3 regions of the Clostridium aquiflavi genome follow, and region 1 is predicted to be linked to each of the others. Evidence: riboswitches for the same ligand, from Rfam matches in the RefSeq annotation. Region 1 holds a riboswitch; each other region holds the start of a gene.
What was found. A riboswitch is a leader RNA that binds a small molecule or an ion and turns the genes downstream of it on or off. The one in region 1 is predicted to bind S-adenosylmethionine.
Positions count from the first base shown of each region.

Region 2: another riboswitch for S-adenosylmethionine. It lies ahead of RGC78_RS01965 (O-acetylhomoserine aminocarboxypropyltransferase/cysteine synthase family protein); the one in region 1 lies ahead of metF (methylenetetrahydrofolate reductase [NAD(P)H]).
Region 3: another riboswitch for S-adenosylmethionine. It lies ahead of RGC78_RS13085 (methionine ABC transporter ATP-binding protein); the one in region 1 lies ahead of metF (methylenetetrahydrofolate reductase [NAD(P)H]).

Region 1 covers NZ_JAVJAN010000022.1:58,905-64,890, forward strand. The annotation lists gene RGC78_RS09440 (V-type ATP synthase subunit D) at 1-57, shown strand, start outside; gene RGC78_RS09445 (5'-nucleotidase C-terminal domain-containing protein) at 205-1,953, shown strand; gene RGC78_RS09450 (glycosyltransferase family 4 protein) at 2,231-3,181, shown strand; SAM riboswitch class I at 3,265-3,368, shown strand; gene metF (methylenetetrahydrofolate reductase [NAD(P)H]) at 3,481-4,368, shown strand; gene RGC78_RS09460 (S-ribosylhomocysteine lyase) at 4,381-4,836, shown strand; gene RGC78_RS09465 (methionine synthase) at 4,838-5,524, shown strand; gene RGC78_RS09470 (homocysteine S-methyltransferase family protein) at 5,514-5,986, shown strand, end outside.
Region 2 covers NZ_JAVJAN010000004.1:34,987-40,972, forward strand. The annotation lists gene RGC78_RS01945 (formate/nitrite transporter family protein) at 283-1,044, shown strand; gene RGC78_RS01950 (hypothetical protein) at 1,305-1,709, shown strand; gene RGC78_RS01955 (beta-class carbonic anhydrase) at 1,806-2,366, opposite strand; gene RGC78_RS01960 (5-formyltetrahydrofolate cyclo-ligase) at 2,616-3,197, shown strand; SAM riboswitch class I at 3,284-3,396, shown strand; gene RGC78_RS01965 (O-acetylhomoserine aminocarboxypropyltransferase/cysteine synthase family protein) at 3,528-4,793, shown strand; gene thrS (threonine--tRNA ligase) at 5,102-5,986, opposite strand, start outside.
Region 3 covers NZ_JAVJAN010000037.1:24,995-30,980, forward strand. The annotation lists gene RGC78_RS13070 (YkvA family protein) at 1-599, opposite strand, end outside; gene RGC78_RS13075 (MetQ/NlpA family ABC transporter substrate-binding protein) at 1,089-1,919, opposite strand; gene RGC78_RS13080 (methionine ABC transporter permease) at 1,968-2,606, opposite strand; gene RGC78_RS13085 (methionine ABC transporter ATP-binding protein) at 2,606-3,571, opposite strand; SAM riboswitch class I at 3,761-3,869, opposite strand; gene RGC78_RS13090 (histidine kinase) at 4,032-5,261, opposite strand; gene RGC78_RS13095 (ATP-binding protein) at 5,364-5,986, opposite strand, start outside.

The sequences.
Region 1 (5,986 bases):
AGATCGGCTACAACTAGATTAATGAAAGTTAAGAGCATGATTGAACAAAGAGGTTAATATAAAAGGAACGCTTAAGCGTTCCTTTTTTTTTTTCTATCTTAATATATAAAATAAAATTACTAAAATATAAGAAGTACTTGAAAAAAATTCAAATATATACCATAATTAAGTGTATAACTTATAATTAATCAGGGGGGATTAAATATGAAAAAGAAGATTTTAAGTGCTATGTTATCGCTTACATTAATTTTTAGTTTAAATACTACTGCTGTGTGGGCAGCTAGCAAAGATGATAGTACCAAAATAACAATAATTCATACAAATGATACTCATAGCAGAGTATTGTCAGCAGACGGTGGGTTTGGATTTGCAAAGATTGCAACTATAGCAAATGAAACTAAAAAGGAAAATCCAAATACATTATTAGTAGATGCTGGAGACACTTTACATGGAAAACCAATAGTTAATGTTAGTAAAGGTGAAAATGCTGTTAAAATATTAGATGCAGCTGGTTATGATTTTATGGTTCCAGGTAATCATGATTTTAACTATGGAAATGAAAGGTTAATGGAATTAAGTAAATTAGCTAAAAATTTTAAGATGCTAGATGCTAATGTAAAAAAGAATGGAAAAAATATGCTACCACCATATGAGATCGTAGAAAAGGGAAATGTTAAAATTGGTGTTTTTGGAATATCAACCCCGGAAACAGCATATAAAACAAATCCTGCTAATGTAAAGGATATAACTTTTGAAGATCCTATAAAGGTATCAGAAGAAATGGTTAAAGAATTAAAAGATAAGACAGATGTTATTGTAGCTTTAACTCATGTAGGGTTAGATGATAGTTCAGTTGTAACATCTAAGCAAATTGCTGAAAAAGTTAAAGGGATTGATGTAATAATAGATGGACATAGCCATACAACTTTAAATGATGGCTTAGTAGTTAATAATACATTAATAGCACAAACAGGTGAATATGATCAAAATCTTGGTGTAGTAGAATTAGAAGTTAAAGATAAAAAAGTTACAGACAAAAAAGCAAAATTATTAAATTCAAAAGATTATAAAGAATTAAAAGAAGATGAAAAAGTAACAGATTTATTAAAAGATATACAAGCTGAAAATGACAAAGTATTTTCAGAAGTTGTTGCAAGCAATGATGTACTACTAGATGGTGTTAGAGGAAATGTGAGAACTAAAGAAACAAACCTTGGAAATATAACAGCAGATGCAACTAGAGATATAACTAAAGCTGATATTGCATTTGTAAATGGAGGATCTTTAAGAACTTCAATAGAACCAGGAGATATAACTAAAGGAAAACTTGCAGAATTATTTCCATTTGGTAGTGTAGCACAAACTGTAAAATTATCAGGTAGTGATATAGTTAAGGCTCTTGAAGTATCAGTGGGGGCATATCCAACAGAACAAGGTGGATTTTTACAAGTAAGTGGAATGACATTCTCATTTGATCCAACAAAGGAAAAAGGAAATAGAGTTTTTGATGTAAAAGTTGGCGAAAATCCAATTGATTTAAATAAAGAATATACTGTAGCAATAAATGATTTCTTATCTCAAGGTGGAGATGGATATACAATGCTTAAAACTACTGTTGTAGGAGAATTTGCAACATATGATGATATTTTTGCAAAATATTTAAATGACAATGGTATGAAGAGTGATATTACTTTAGGTAGAATACAAGTTAAAGAAAATGGTAAACAAGTAGTAACAAATCAAAATAACGTAGTTTCAGTTCAAGCAGCACCAACAGTTCAAGAATCACAAGTATCTACTAAAACAGAAACTGTATATACTGTAATTGCAGGTGATAATCTTTCTAAAATAGCTAGAAGAAATAATACTACATGGCAAACATTAGCACAATATAATAATTTACAAAATCCAGATTTAATATATGTAGGAGATCAAATTAAAATTCCAGCATAATTTATTTTAGTTATAAATAAAGCAGAAACATGATAAAAATGTTTCTGCTTTTTTTGAAAAATTATATTATTGAGAGTTTCTAGAGAAGTCAAATGCAAATTTAGTTGAAGCTTAAGAAATGAGTCATAAAGAATTAAATTAATTTTAATACGCTTTTTTCTATAATTAGAAAACCTTAATAATTTTGTAATTGATAAGATATGGCTTTAATAGTATAATCAAACGTGGATAACTTTAACTAATAGTATTTTTATTTAGCTAAGGAGTAGATAATAAAATGCAATATATATTAGCTATGATAGTTACATTATTGTTATCGCTATTAATTATGCCAATAGTAATGAAACTATCAATTAAATTAAAATTTACAGATAAACCAACAAAAAGAAAACAACATAAAAAAGAAACCCCATTATGTGGTGGAATAGTATTATACATATGTTTTTTTATTTCTTTTTTCTTATTTGTAAAAGATGATATAAAACAACAAATAGTTGTATTTATAGCAGCAACAGCAATATTATTAATAGGACTTATAGATGATTATTATAAAACAAGATTTAAAGAATTTGCTATACTTCCAAGATTGATTATTCAATTGTTATCAGCTGTACTTGTTTTTAAGGCAGGAATAGCATTTATGGGATTTACTAATCCATTTACTGGAGAATTTATAGAGTTAAGTAAAACCATACAATTTTTACTAACAATAACTTGGATATTTGGAGTCACAACTGTAATTAATTGGTCTGATGGTATGGATGGATTAGCAGGTGGGATTTCACTTATTTCAGCAATAACTTTTTTGGTTGCAGCAATAATATTAAGACAACAAGTATCAGCAGAAACATCAATAATATTAATAGGATCTATACTTGGATTTTTATGTTATAATAGGTACCCAGCAAAAGTGTTTATGGGAGATTCAGGTGCTAATTTTTTAGGATTCATATTAAGTGTTATAGCATTAGACGGTGCATTTAAACAAGCTACTGTGCTGAGTTTATTTATACCTATTTTGGCTTTAGCTGTACCAATATTTGATAATTTATTTGTTATTTTTAAAAGATTTTCAGAAGGAAAACCTGTTTATCAAGCAGATAGAAGTCAAATACATTTTAGACTTGAAGAAAAAGGATTCACACCAAAGCAAGTTGTAAATTACATAATGATAATAAGTTCTGTTTTTAGTTTAATTTCTATTATACTTTTACTTATTAAAATTTAATAATGAAAAGTACATATAGATTATGGATTATTTAAAAGAAAAACTTTACAAATTAAATAGAGTAATGTATAATTAGAAATAATTTCTTATCAAGAGTGGTGGAGGGACTGGCCCGATGAAACCCGGCAACCAATATATAATGTATATAAGGTGCTAAATCCTGCAGTGAATGACTGATAGATAAGGGTAATTTTATTTTAGTGTAGAAGTTTATTATGCCTAAAGGAATACCCTTTAGGCATTTTTTTTATTCTTTTCTACAGTTGCTTTGACAATTTTTTATTTAAAGGGGGCAAAAAATGAATATTAAAAATTTATTCAGAGACAAAAAGGTGGTTTTTTCATTTGAAATTTTTCCACCTAAAATAACATCATCCATACAAACTATTTATAATACATTAGATGATTTAAAAGGATTAAATCCAGATTATATAAGTGTTACCTATGGGGCAGGTGGCAGTGTTAAAAACAATAAGACTATTGAGCTAACTTCTCTTATAAAGAATAAATATGGAATTGAAGCAGTATCACATTTAACTTGCATTAGTTCAACTAAGAATGATATAGAATATTATTTAAGAGAATTTGAAAAGAATAATATAGAGAATATCCTTGCGTTAAGAGGTGATGTTCCTATAGGAAGTAAAATTACAGGAGAATTAAATCATGCTAACGAATTAATTAAGCATATAAGTGATAATGGACAATTTAATATAGCTGCAGCATGTTATCCAGAAGGCCATATAGAGCATAAAGGATTGTATAGAGAAATTGAGAGCATGAAGAGAAAAGAAGAGGCAGGAGCATCTTATTTTATATCTCAGTTGTTTTTTGATAACAATTTATATTATAATTTTCAAGACGAGGTTCGTGCTGCTAATATAAATTTACCTATTGAAGCTGGAATTATGCCTGTAACAAATAAAAAACAAATTGAAAGAATTTTATCTTTAAGCGGAGCATCACTTCCAGATAAATTTAAAAGAATAATGGAAAGATATGAGTATAATCCAGAAGCTTTAAGAGATGCTGGGATTGCTTATGCAGTTGAACAAATCGTAGACCTAATTTCTACAGGTGTGGATGGAATACATTTATATGTTATGAATAATCCATATGTAGCTAAAAGGATAAGCCAAAGTATAGAAAATATTCTATTAACAGTAAATCAAAATCAATTCGTTTAGGAGGATACAATAATGGAAAAAGTAGAAAGTTTTGAATTAGATCACAGAAAGGTTAAAGCACCATACATAAGAAAATGTTGTTTGCTTGATGGTAAGCTTGGAGATAAGGTAACAAAGTTTGATATAAGATTTCTTCAACCTAACAAAGAAGAATTTGGTACAGCAGCAATGCATGGACTTGAACATTTATTAGCACATGAACTTAGAGCAAAATTAGAAGGTATAATTGATTTATCACCTATGGGATGTAGAACAGGTTTCTATTTAAGTATATGGGGTGATAGAGAAGCATCAGAAATAAAAGAAGCGTTAGAATACTCATTAGAAAAAGTTTTAGAAGCAAAAGAAATACCTGCTGCTAATGATATTCAATGTGGAAATTATAGAGATTTATCTTTATTTGGTGCAAAAGAATATGCTAAGGAAGCATTAGAAAGAGGCTTTTCTCTTAATATATACGGAGAATAAAATGTATAATATTAAACAACTTAAAATACCTAAGGATGAAGTCCTTAGGTATTTAGGTTATAAAAAGCAAGAATTAACAGCATCAATAGATGTATTAATAGATGAAACTATAGATGAATGTAAGAAATTAATAATACCTAAATATGTTTGTGCTAAGTATAAAAACCATGCTAAAAAGGATGGGATATATGTAGAAGGAACAAGTTTAATATTAAAAGGAGAAGACATTAAAAATCATCTTCTTTATGCACAGGAAGTATTTTTTATAGCAGGTACTGTAGGGAGCAAAATAGAGAAAAAAATCAAGCTATATGAAACAATAGAATTGACAAAAGCTTTAATTTTAGATGCTTGTGCAACAGTAGCAATAGAAGAGTTTTTAGATGAAATAGAAGAAAAGATAAGATTAGATGTAAGAAAAGAAAACAGTGCTATAACATTTAGATATAGTCCGGGATATGGAGATTTGTCATTAGATATTCAAAGGGATATAGTGAATACATTAAAAGCAGATAAAGCAATAGGTCTTACAGTATCATCACATCATTTATTATTTCCTAGGAAATCAGTAACTGCAATAATTGGGGTTATTCCAAAGGAAAAAGAGGAAAAACAAAGAGGATGTGAGGTTTGTAAGAATTATAACAATTGTAGTTTTAGAAGAGAGGGGAATAATTGTGGGGCTTAAAGAATTCATAAAAGATAATATACTTGTATTTGATGGGGCAATGGGAACAATGCTTCAAAAAAAGGGACTAAAACTTGGAGAAAATCCTGAAATATTTAATATAGAGGAAAGTGAAAAAGTAAAGAAAATTCATGAAGAATATATTAAAAATGGAGCCATGGTTATAACATCAAATACTTTTGGGGCAAATGAATTGAAATTAGAAAATACAGGATATACAGTTGAAGAAATTATAAATGCAGCAATTTCTCTAGCAAAAGAAGCTAAAGGAAATGATAAAGTATATATTGCATTAGATATAGGACCAATAGGCGAACTTTTAGAACCAATGGGTACATTAAGTTTTGATAGAGCTTATGAAATATTTAAAAGGCAAATAGTGCAGGGTGAAAAATCTGGTGCAGATTTAATATTAATTGAAACAATGACAGATCTTTACGAAGCAAAAGCAGCTCTTTTGGC
Region 2 (5,986 bases), on a different contig from region 1:
AATTTTATGCATTGAAGAAATAAAATAATTAACATATAATTAAGTTGTTAATAATTTAACAAATATTTAAAGTTATTGACTACACCTATTAATATATACCAATCCTCTTAATAAGAAGTTTAGATATTTAATATAGTAGATACAATATTTGAACTTTTTATTAGAAAACGTTTAGTAAATTTCATAAGATTAATAATTTTTTATTTTAGCTATGATATAGATATGAAAATAATAATTAATTTATATAAATAAAATACATTAAATTGTAAAGGGGAAAAAGATATGTATATTAGTGATGTTGAAATTATCTCAAAGTCGGCAAGAAATAAATACGAATTATCTAAAAATGCACCGACAAAATATATAACTAGAGCAATTGTAGCAGGATTTTATTTAGTAGTAGCAATAATTTTATCATATACAATAGGTGCTATTTTGAATCCTAATTACCCAGAACTAGCTAGAATAATGGTAGCAGCTACATTCTCAATAGCGTTAGCACTCATTGTTTTTTTAGGTGGTGAGTTATTTACAGGTAATAATATGGTTATGGCAGTAGGGGCTTATACTAAAACATGTACTTTAAAGATGGCATTAAAAGTATGGTGTTTAAGCTACTTAGGAAATCTTTTAGGAGCAATAGTTATATCATTTTTATTTGTCAAAAGTGGAGCATCACTTTCTTTAATACAAGAGTATATAAGAGGTATAGTAACTACGAAATTTACTCTTTCAGCATTTGAATTGCTCATAAGAGGAATTCTATGCAACTTTATTGTGTGTCTAGGTGTATTATCTACTATTAGATTAAAATCTGAAAGTGGTAAATCTATAATGATGTTTTGGTGTGTATTTGCATTTGTTATTGCTGGATTTGAGCATAGCATAGCTAATATGGGTATTTTTTCAGTTGGGTATTTTGCATTAGGTGGATTATCAATGACCTTAATAATAAAAAATTTATTTTGGGTAACATTAGGTAATATAATTGGTGGTGGAGTATTATTAGCATTGCCATTAACATATATGAGTGTTGAAGAATAAAATTATAAAAAGGTGTTTTAGCTAATTTAAGATTATCTAAAACACTTTTTTTATTTTGAATTAGTTTAAATAAATGTTAAATTCTTAGACAGTAGATATTCTCCGTGATAAAATAAAGTTATAGAATAATATTTTTCTTAAATTAAGGCTATGTTTTAAGTAAATTCATCTGTCCATGAGTTTTATACTACAATATCAACACTGTTTTAAAATATAGCCAAATAATTAAGTTTTATACATTATAGATAGATGGTGATTAAGTGGTTATAGTAAAGTTAGAAAAGAATAAGAAAAGACAAATTATTTTTAAAATTAAATTTACAGATGGTGAAGAAAATAAATTATTTTTTAAAAGAGCTATTATAGAGGGTAAAAAAATAAAAGGAAACTTTGATTATCAAGTACCTTTAAGATTTTTTATTCCAATAGTAAAAAATATAAATAAAAAAGATATATTGTTAGATAAAGATAGTTTGTTATGTTATTTAGAATTTTCGGATATGTATGATCAAAATTATTATAATGAAACACAAGCTACTCCTAACTATATGAAAAGATGGAGAGAAGAGGGATGTCCTGAAATTTATAAAGTAACTATTGATAAGGATAATTGCAATATAGAAAAGGAAATTATTTTTAATAAACCTAAAGTTTATTTTGAATAACTAGTGGTTTAATATAAAAATAAAAAATTAGAAATAACTTTTTATATAGATATTTCTAATTTTGTAGTATTAAAATTAAAATAAGAATATATTTATTTAAATATCGCCATTTACAATAATATCGATCTTTCCTGTATCTGGGCTGATAATTAATCCATGAACTCTTATGTTCTTAGGAATTAAAGGATGATTTTTTATCATTTTTACGCTTTCTTTTATAGAATTTTCAACAGATTCAAATCCATGAAGCCATGATTCAATATTTATTCCAGAATTATTTAGAATAGATAAAGTATCATTACTTATTCCTCTATCAACCATCTTACTTATAAGAGTTTTGGTATTTAAATTACTCATACCGCAACCGTGATGCCCTACTACAAATATATCTTCAGCTCCAAATTCATATATTGCAACTAATATACTTCTTATTACGCTACCAAATGGATGAATTACAGTTGCACCAGCGTCTTTTATTATTTTTGCATCTCCATTCTTTATATTCATAGCCTTAGGTAATAATTCTGTTAATCTAGTGTCCATACATGATAATATAACCATTTTCTTTTTAGGAGTTTTGGTTGTAATAAACTCTTCAAATTTTTTACTTTCTACAAAGTCGTTATTATATTTCATTATTTCTTCTAATTTACTCATTTGTTGCCCCACCTTTATTATTTTATATTAAATAGATTATACAATTAAAGTTTTATTTATTAAATACTATTTTAATAAATGATTTATATTAAAAATTAACATAAACTATTAATTTTATAAAAATAGTTAAAGTTTAAGTTGTTTATAAATTAAATTTTAGCTATACTTGTTCATAATAAAATATAGTATTAATATTATGGGGAAGTTTTATTCATAATAATTAAAAATGTTGTAAGGGGCGAAATAGTAATGAATATCTCAGAGGAAAAGAAAGAATTAAGAAAAAAAATACTAAAAATAAGAAAAGAAATGGATATTAATAAGAAAAGAAATTTTGATAATATAATTCACAATAAATTTTTAAAAAGTAAGTTTTATTCACAGTGTAGAAATATTTTTGTGTATATTTCTTATGATTCTGAAATTGACACTAAAACTATAATAAGAAAAGCATTAGAAGATGGAAAAAATATTTATGTTCCTAGAACAAACTATAATACAAAATTGATGGAGGCTGTTAAAATATCATCATTAGAAAATCTTATAAAAGACAAACATGGAATTTTACAACCTACTGAAAGTGGATTAGCAGTTGAATTAGAAGAAATTGATTTGATAATTATGCCAGGTGTAGCTTTTGATAATAATGGGGGCAGAATGGGATATGGCGGAGGATTTTATGATAGATATATGAGTAAATGCTCAAAAAATATACAGAAGATTTCTTTAGCATATGATTTTCAAATATTAGATAATGTTCCAATGGACAGCCATGATACAAGGGTTAATTCTATTATTACAGAGAATAAAGAAATTGTATGTAATATTTAAAATAATAACAATATAATAAAATATTTTTAAATTATGGTTGCAAATGTTAAAAAATGATATATAATATAAACATATTAAAAATAAATCTGTTATTAAGAATGGTGGAGGGACTGGCCCTATGAAGCCTAGCAACAGCTAACTTTAATGCGAAAGTTAGAATTGTGCTAAATCCTGCAGGAAATTTCCTGAAAGATAAGAGATGCATAGAAGTTATATATAAATTTGTTTTTATTAACTATTTCTCTATCTTTAAACAGGAGAAATAGTTTTTTTTAATGTATTAAAATATGTTTTAATAAATAAGCAATAAATTTTAGGGGGTAATAAAATATGAAAATTGAAACAAAATGTCTACATGAAGGATATAAACCAAAGAATGGAGAACCAGTAGCATTACCGATTTATCAAAGTACTACATATAGATATGATAGTACAGAAGCAATAGGAAAATTATTTGATTTAACAGCTGAAGGTCATATGTATTCACGTATATCAAATCCAACAGTTGGAGCTGTAGAAGATAAAATAGCTTCATTAGAAGGTGGAATAGGAGCTCTTTGTACTAGTTCAGGTCAAGCAGCATCTTTAATAAGTATATTAAACATTTTAAAAGCTGGGGATCATATCATTAGTGCTGCAACAATTTATGGGGGAACAATTAATTTGTTTGCAGTAACACTTAAAAGATTTGGAATAGATTGTACATTTGTTGATCCTGATGCTTCAGAGGAAGAAATACAAAAAGAATTTAGAGAAAATACTAAAGTTGTTTTTGGAGAAACTATTGCAAATCCAGCTATAGCTGTATTTGATATAGAAAAGTTTGCTAAAATAGCACATAAGAATAATGTACCTCTTATAATAGATAATACTTTTGCAACACCTATACTTTGCAGACCGATAGAATTTGGAGCAGATATAGTTATTCATTCTACTACTAAATATATGGATGGCCATGCAGTTCAAGTTGGAGGAGTTATTATAGATAGTGGTAATTTCGATTGGACAAATGGTAAATTCTCAGAATTTACAGAGCCAGATGAATCATATCATGGTGTAATTTATTCAAAAGATTTTGGAAAATCAGCATATATAACAAAAGCTAGAGTACAACTTATGAGAGATTTAGGAGCATATATACCAGCTAATGCTGCATTTCTTCTGAATTTAGGTCTTGAAACACTTTCAGTTAGAATAGAAAAACATTGTAGAAATGCTGAAAAAGTTGCAGAGTTTTTAAGTAATAACGAAAAAGTTGAATTTGTAAATTACCCAACAGTAAAAGGAAATAAGTATGAAGATTTAGCAAGAAAATACTTACCGAATGGTTGCAGTGGAGTAGTATCATTTTCAATAAAAGGAAGTAGAGAAAATGCTATCAGATTTATGGATAATTTAAAACTTGCAGAAAATGTAGTTCATGTAGCAGATATTCGTACATGCGTACTTCATCCAGCAAGTTCAACACATCGTCAACTTACAGATGATCAACTTGTAGCAGCTGGAATAACACCAGGACTTGTTAGATTATCAGTTGGACTAGAAAACATAGATGATATATTAGAAGATGTTAAACAAGCATTAGATCAAGTTTAATCAACATTTTCTTTAAGAAAATGTTGATATATGCATAAATAAAAAATAGGAAACAAATTATCTATATAAATGTTTCCTATTTTAATTTATTTTGTGATTTAAATAAAATGCGATATATGCAATAGGTAAAGTGGCATTGTAATTTGACTTTTAGAACTCTTAATGAGTATTGTCACATTTACTGCTTGTGGCAATTTTATATTGAGAGCAAGCTAAAATGGGACTATACTCATTTTAGTGTTCTTAAGTCTAATTACTCAGTCCAATTTACTTATGCATATATCGCATTTTCAGTGAATCAAAAGAAATTATCTTTCTTTTGTAGCTATTTCATTTAATAGTCTTTCAGTAAAGGCATCTAATTTTATAGCACCTTCATCATCATTCTTTCTGCTTCTTACAGAAACTTCGTTGTTAGCAGCTTCTTTTTCTCCAACAACTAAGATATAAGGAGTTCTTTCAAGTCTAGCTTCTCTGATTTTATAACCGATTTTTTCAGCTCTATAATCAGCTTCAATTCTAACACCTTTATTTCTTAATGATTTAACTACTGATTCAGCATAATCATTGTATTTATCTGATATTGGTAACACTTTTACTTGAACTGGAGAAAGCCAAGTAGGGAATGCACCAGCATATTTTTCTATAAGCATTGCTAAAGTTCTTTCATAACATCCAATTGATGATCTATGAATTATATATGGACGTTTCTTTTCTCCATTTTTATCAATATAGCTCATATCAAATCTTTCAGCTAAAGCAAAGTCGATTTGAACTGTGAATAATGTATCTTCTTTACCATGAACATTTCTACATTGTAAGTCAAGTTTTGGACCATAGAATGCAGCTTCATCATCAGCTTCAACATAATTAATTTTTAAATGATCTAAGATAGTTCTCATTGTATCTTGAGTTTTATTCCAAGCTTCAGGATCATTTATATATTTTTCAGTATTATTTGGATCCCATTTAGAGAATCTATAGCTTATATCTTCGTCAATTCCTAAAGTTTTCATTAGATATTGAATTAATTCAAGTACACCTTTAAATTCTTCTTCTAATTGTTCTGGAGTTACAATTAAGTGACCATCAGCTAAAGTGAATTGTCTAACTCTTATAAGTCCATGCATTTCTCCTGAAGATTCATTTCTAAATAGAGTAGAAGTTTCACCGTATCTTATAGGAAGATCTCT
Region 3 (5,986 bases), on a different contig from region 1:
AACTTTTTAGTTTTTTCAGGTAACTTATTTGATAATAATTCTCTTCCTAATGAATAATTATCTCTTACCTTATTAACAATAATCAGTTCATTGCAGTGTTCTATATCGTTTTCTTCAACCTTTTCTATAACTTTTTCTTTAATTAAGTTTCCATTTAAAGAAATATTAATTTCTTCTAAATCAACCCAAAGTTCTTTATCCTTTACAAACACTTCTTTCAACGTAAAGTCAACGAATGGAATATCATATAATATTTTTCTTATATCTATTGATATTTTATCTTTTTCTGCCGTTATACCTTTATCATTAAAATCCTTAATTACCTTTTTTAAAATAAAACTTCTTATCATTCTAAAAAGACCTAAATTCATTACCTTAAAATTAGATAATCTACATATAATTTTTCCATCTATTAATTTAAGTATTTCAACTTTTAAAGAAAATTCTACATTAATTCCTTTTTTGAAATTTCCTTCTATTATGATTCCATTAGATATATTAATTTTATTTATATACAATCCATCAATCTTTACAAATTCATTTATAATGCTAAGTAAATCTTCACCTAGTAATTTTACTTTAATATTAGATATCTTCATAATATATTCTCCTTTTAAGAATATTCTTTTAAACTTACATATACAATTTTATTTTTATCTATTATTAAAATTATACTATATTTAGGTAATAAATTAAATAATATCTTATTTATCTGTATAATACTAATAATTTACATAAATTATATTTTTTACTTAATATACTTATTAATCTTATTATATTAAATACTATTTATAAAATAAAAAAGTTAATGTAAATAAAATATTAAATACATTAACTTTCCACTTTCTTGTTAAATTTTAACACTTAGCTATGTTTTAGTAGAGTGTTTATATATGCAATAGGCAAAGTGGCATTGTAATTGGACTTTGAGAATAGTTAATGAGTATTGTCACATTTACTGCTTGTCTCAATTTTATATTGGGAGCAAGCTAAAATGGGACTATACCCATTTTTAGTATTCCTAAGTTCAATTACTCAGTCCACTTTGCTTATGCATATAAACACTTATTTAAAACATAACCTAATAATTAAAATACTGGTATAACTGCACCATTATATTCTTTTTCTATAAATTCCTTTACTTCTGGTGAAGTGAATGCTGCAGTTAATGCTTTAATTTTTTCTTTTTCTTCATCACCTTTTTTAACAACAATTATATTTGAATAAGGTTTTGCTGCTTCAGAATTCTTATCTTCATTTATTATTGGATCTGATAATGGATTAAATCCTGCTGGTATTGCATAGTTTCCATTTATTACAGCTGCTTCAGAATCATCCAGTACCCTTGGTATACTTGCTGCTTCTAATTCATTAAATTTTAAATTTTTATTATTTTCTGTTATATCCTTTGGTGTAATTAATTCACCATCTGATACTTTTATAATTCCTTTTGAAGCTAATAATTTTAATGCTCTTGCTTCATTTGATGGATCATTAGGTATTGCTATTGTAGCTCCATCAGCTAATTCATCTAAACTCTTTATCTTATTTGAATATAACCCCATTGGTTCTAAATGAATTGCTGCTGTATAAACTAAATTTAATCCTTTTGATTCATTTTGTTCATTTAAATACGGAATATGCTGAAAATAATTAGCATCTAAATCCCCTTCTGCTAATGCTATATTAGGCTGAACATAATCAGTAAACTCAATTATTTCAAGCTTATATCCTTCTTTTTCAAGTATAGACTTTGCTATTTCTGCTATTTCTTTATGTGGTATAGGGGTAACACCTATTTTTATTGTTTTATCATCTTTATTGTAACTCTCTACCCCATTATTTATACTTCCGCATCCTGCTAAACTAAATATAAGTACTCCCGCTAATATTGTTGATAATATAGATTTCTTTTTCATATATTTTTCCCCCTTAAATTATTGCTTATTTTATAACTAATCTAAAATTTACTTTGATAATTTTCCATAAAAACAATTCCCTAAAAATTGTAGAAATTGTACAAATACGATTAATATTATACAAGTTACTATCATAAAGTCTGTTTCAAATCTTTGATATCCATATCTTATTGCTACATCTCCAAGTCCACCTGCCCCAAGTGTTCCTGCCATAGCAGAATAACCTACAATACTTATTAAAGCTAATGTTATTCCAGATACAATTGATGGTATTGCTTCTTTTAACATGACTTTAAATATTATTTGAAAATTTGAAGCTCCGAAAGACTTTGCTGCTTCTATTACTCCTTTGTCAACCTCTCTTAATGCAGATTCTATAATTCTTGAAACCAAAGGTGCTGCTGCAATTGTAAGTGGTACTATAGCAGCTAGTGTACCAGTAGATTTACCAACTAATAACTTGGTTAATGGCATAATTATTACCATTAATATGACAAATGGAAAACTTCTCAATGTATTTACTATAAAGTCTAAAATGGAATACATAAATTTATTTGGTTTTAAGCCATCATCTGAAGTAATAGTAAGAAGTATTGCTGGAACAAAACCTAATATAACTGAAAATATTGTAGAGGTTAAGACCATTATTAATGTTTGTTTTAAAGCTATTATTATAATTTCTTGCATTATTTAATCACCTCCAGCAAAATTTTCTTATTCTCTAAGTATTCAATTACTTTATCTTTATCACACTCATTTATATTTATAACGAGCCCTCCTAGAATCACATCTCTAAATTTTTCTAATTTTCCAGATACTATAGAAAAATCTATATTAAGTTCTCTTGCCATCTTTGTTATAACAGCATTCTCTGAAGAGTCATTAGAGAAAAACACTTTTATATTCACTCCAGTTGTTAGTAATATATTTTCATCTTCTTCTCCAAGAAACTTCTTTAAAGATGATTTAGGCTTTAAAAATAATTCCTCACATTTACCTTGAGATTTTACATTTCCACCTTCAAGCAATGCAACTCTTTCGCAGATTCCTTTTACCACTTCCATTTGATGAGTAACAATAACTATTGTTATACCAAGTTCCTGATTTATTTTTAAAAGTAACGATAGTATATCTTTAGTAGTCTTAGGGTCTAATGCTGAAGTTGCTTCATCACATAATAATATTTTAGGTTCTAGTGCTAATGCTCTTGCAATAGCTACTCTTTGTTTTTGGCCTCCACTTAGTTTAGATGGCTTATCCTTTGTTTTTTCCTCCAATCCCACTAATTTAAGAAGTTCCATAACTTTAGTTTGAATGTAATTTTTATTATACCCCCATGTTTCTAATGGAAAAGCTACATTATCAAAAACACTTTTTCTTTGCATAAGATTAAAATTTTGAAAAATCATCCCCAATTTTTTTCTAAAACTTCTTAAATCTTTGCCTTTTAAATCAGAAACATCATTTCCCATTATTTTTAAAGAACCTTTATTGTATGATTCAAGACCATTTATGCATCTAAGTAATGTAGATTTTCCTGCCCCACTATGTCCAATTATTCCATAAATCTCTCCTTCTTCTATGCTTATTGAAATATTGCTTAATACTTTTATTTCCCCAAATTTTTTCTCTAAATTCCTAACTTCTATCATTAGATTCCCCCCTTTGCACATTTTATTGTTAAATTAAAATGTTTTTTGCTTTTTGCTTATTGATGATTGTTTGCAAACTAAATTATAAATTAAATTATGCATAAATTTTCTTTGTTATAAATTTTATAGATAATAAATAAAGCGCCAGAGAATAAATCTCTAGCGCTTAATATACTAAATAAATTTACCCTCTCATCTATCAACTCCATAAGTTGCAGGATTTAGCACCATAAATGATAAGTAATCATTTGGTTGCCGGGTTTCATAGGGCCAGTCCCTCCACCGCTCTTGATAAGATATAACAAATATTAATTTTTAATTTATGTTTCAAATTATAATTCCATAATTTAAATTTGTCAATATTATTTTATATTACTTAACAAAAATATTATATCTTTTTTTAAGTAATATATTATAACAAATAAGTACCTATTATATTTTTATACAATTAGTAGTTTCATTAAACCAATGGTAAAGTTATTTCAAATTCACTTGAATAAAACATATTACTTACGTAAAGTGTTCCTTTATGATTTTCTAATAATTCTTCAGCTAAATCTAATTTTTTAGTATCTATTTTAATATCATTATTTAATAATCTAAACTTTCTTTTTTTATATAATTCTTTTACATTGCACTCTATGTTAATTATCAATTTATCTAAAATATTATAAGTTTGTATTCTTATAAAGCCTCTATTTCCATCTATACAATTTATTATATTATTTAACACTATATATAACTCTGACTCAGAAATCTCTAACAAAGTTCTATTTGCATTGTCCTCTATAATAATACATGTCTCTTCTTCTATAATTGGCTTTAATATTTTTGAAATAAACCTATTTTCATTTCCATTTATTTCTATAGATGATTTAACTTTATTATTGTTGTCTATTATATTTTCTAATGCTTCACCAAGTTTCTCTTCTTTGCTCATAAGATACAATCCATATAGATAAGAAATTTCTGCTCCTTGATCATGTTTAATTTTTCTTAAATCATTATTTTTCTTTTCTAATTCCATATTTAGTTTATTTATTTGTTCACTTTCTTTTTTTATACTACTAAAATATATAGAAGTTATAATGAAAAATATAAATAAATTTATAATCATAATATTCTTTAATAACGGATTATCAAAATCCATAATTTTATTTTGTACTATTATTCTATAATAAACAAACAAATTTATACCTATTGTTAAAGATATAAATATTTTATCTTTAACCATACATCTATAAAATCTGATTATATATTTCTTATATTTAAATAATATATACATACAAAGGTAATTTAACATAAATACTATAAAATACATTGTTTTTAGTAAATATACTCTTTCTAAATTTAATAATTCTATATATGGATAAAATATACCTATGATTATTATTGATAATATTACTATTAACGTATAAATACTATTACATATAATTTGTGCTGTTTTAAAATCCTTTTTATATAAAATTCCTATAATAATAATATATAAAATTCCATTGCAAACAATATCCATATTATCATTTATATATAAATTATTAATTATAATAGATAATATTAATAATAATACTATTGCTATTCCTAATTCTTTTTTACTTTTTTTACAATCTTTTTTCACACAAGAATTTATAATATTTAATATAACTAAGGCTTCTAAAAAAAGTTCTATTACACTTCCTAACATTATAATCATTACTTATCCCCTTCATATGTAGTAATTTAAAAAGTATTTTACCTAATAATAAAGTGTTGATATAATATCAACACTTTATTTTTAATATGTATTATTTAATAATTAATAATTTAAAGGCAGCTTTATTTCAAATTTTGTAGAAACATCATTACTCGTTAAATTTATATTTCCACCACACTTCTCTATTAACTCTTTTACAATACTTAAGCCATATCCATGATTTTTTTCAATATTATTTTTTGTAGTAAATCCTGCCTCAAATATCTTACAGATATTCTCTTCTTCAATTTTAGGACCATTATTCTCTATAATAATTATGATATAATCTTTTATATCATAAGTTTTTATTATTAAAATTCCTGATCCATTCATAGCCTTCACTGCATTATTTACTATATTGGAAATTATTCTATACAGTTCTATTTCTGTTATCTTTGCATTATTAATGCTACCTTCATCTTCTATTATTATATTAATATCCTCAGACTTTATCTTTTTAACTATATTATTAATTAAATTATTATTTTCATTTAATTTAAAATCAGCTTCTACATTATTTTTATTAATTATACCTTTTAGTTTTTCTCCAATTTTATCAATTCTTTTCATACAATACAGATCATACATATATGTAATTTCTTTTGCATAATTATCTTGAACTATTGTAAGTTCAAGCTTTCTTTCATATAAATTCTTATTTAAATCTAATATTTTATGTGACTTAA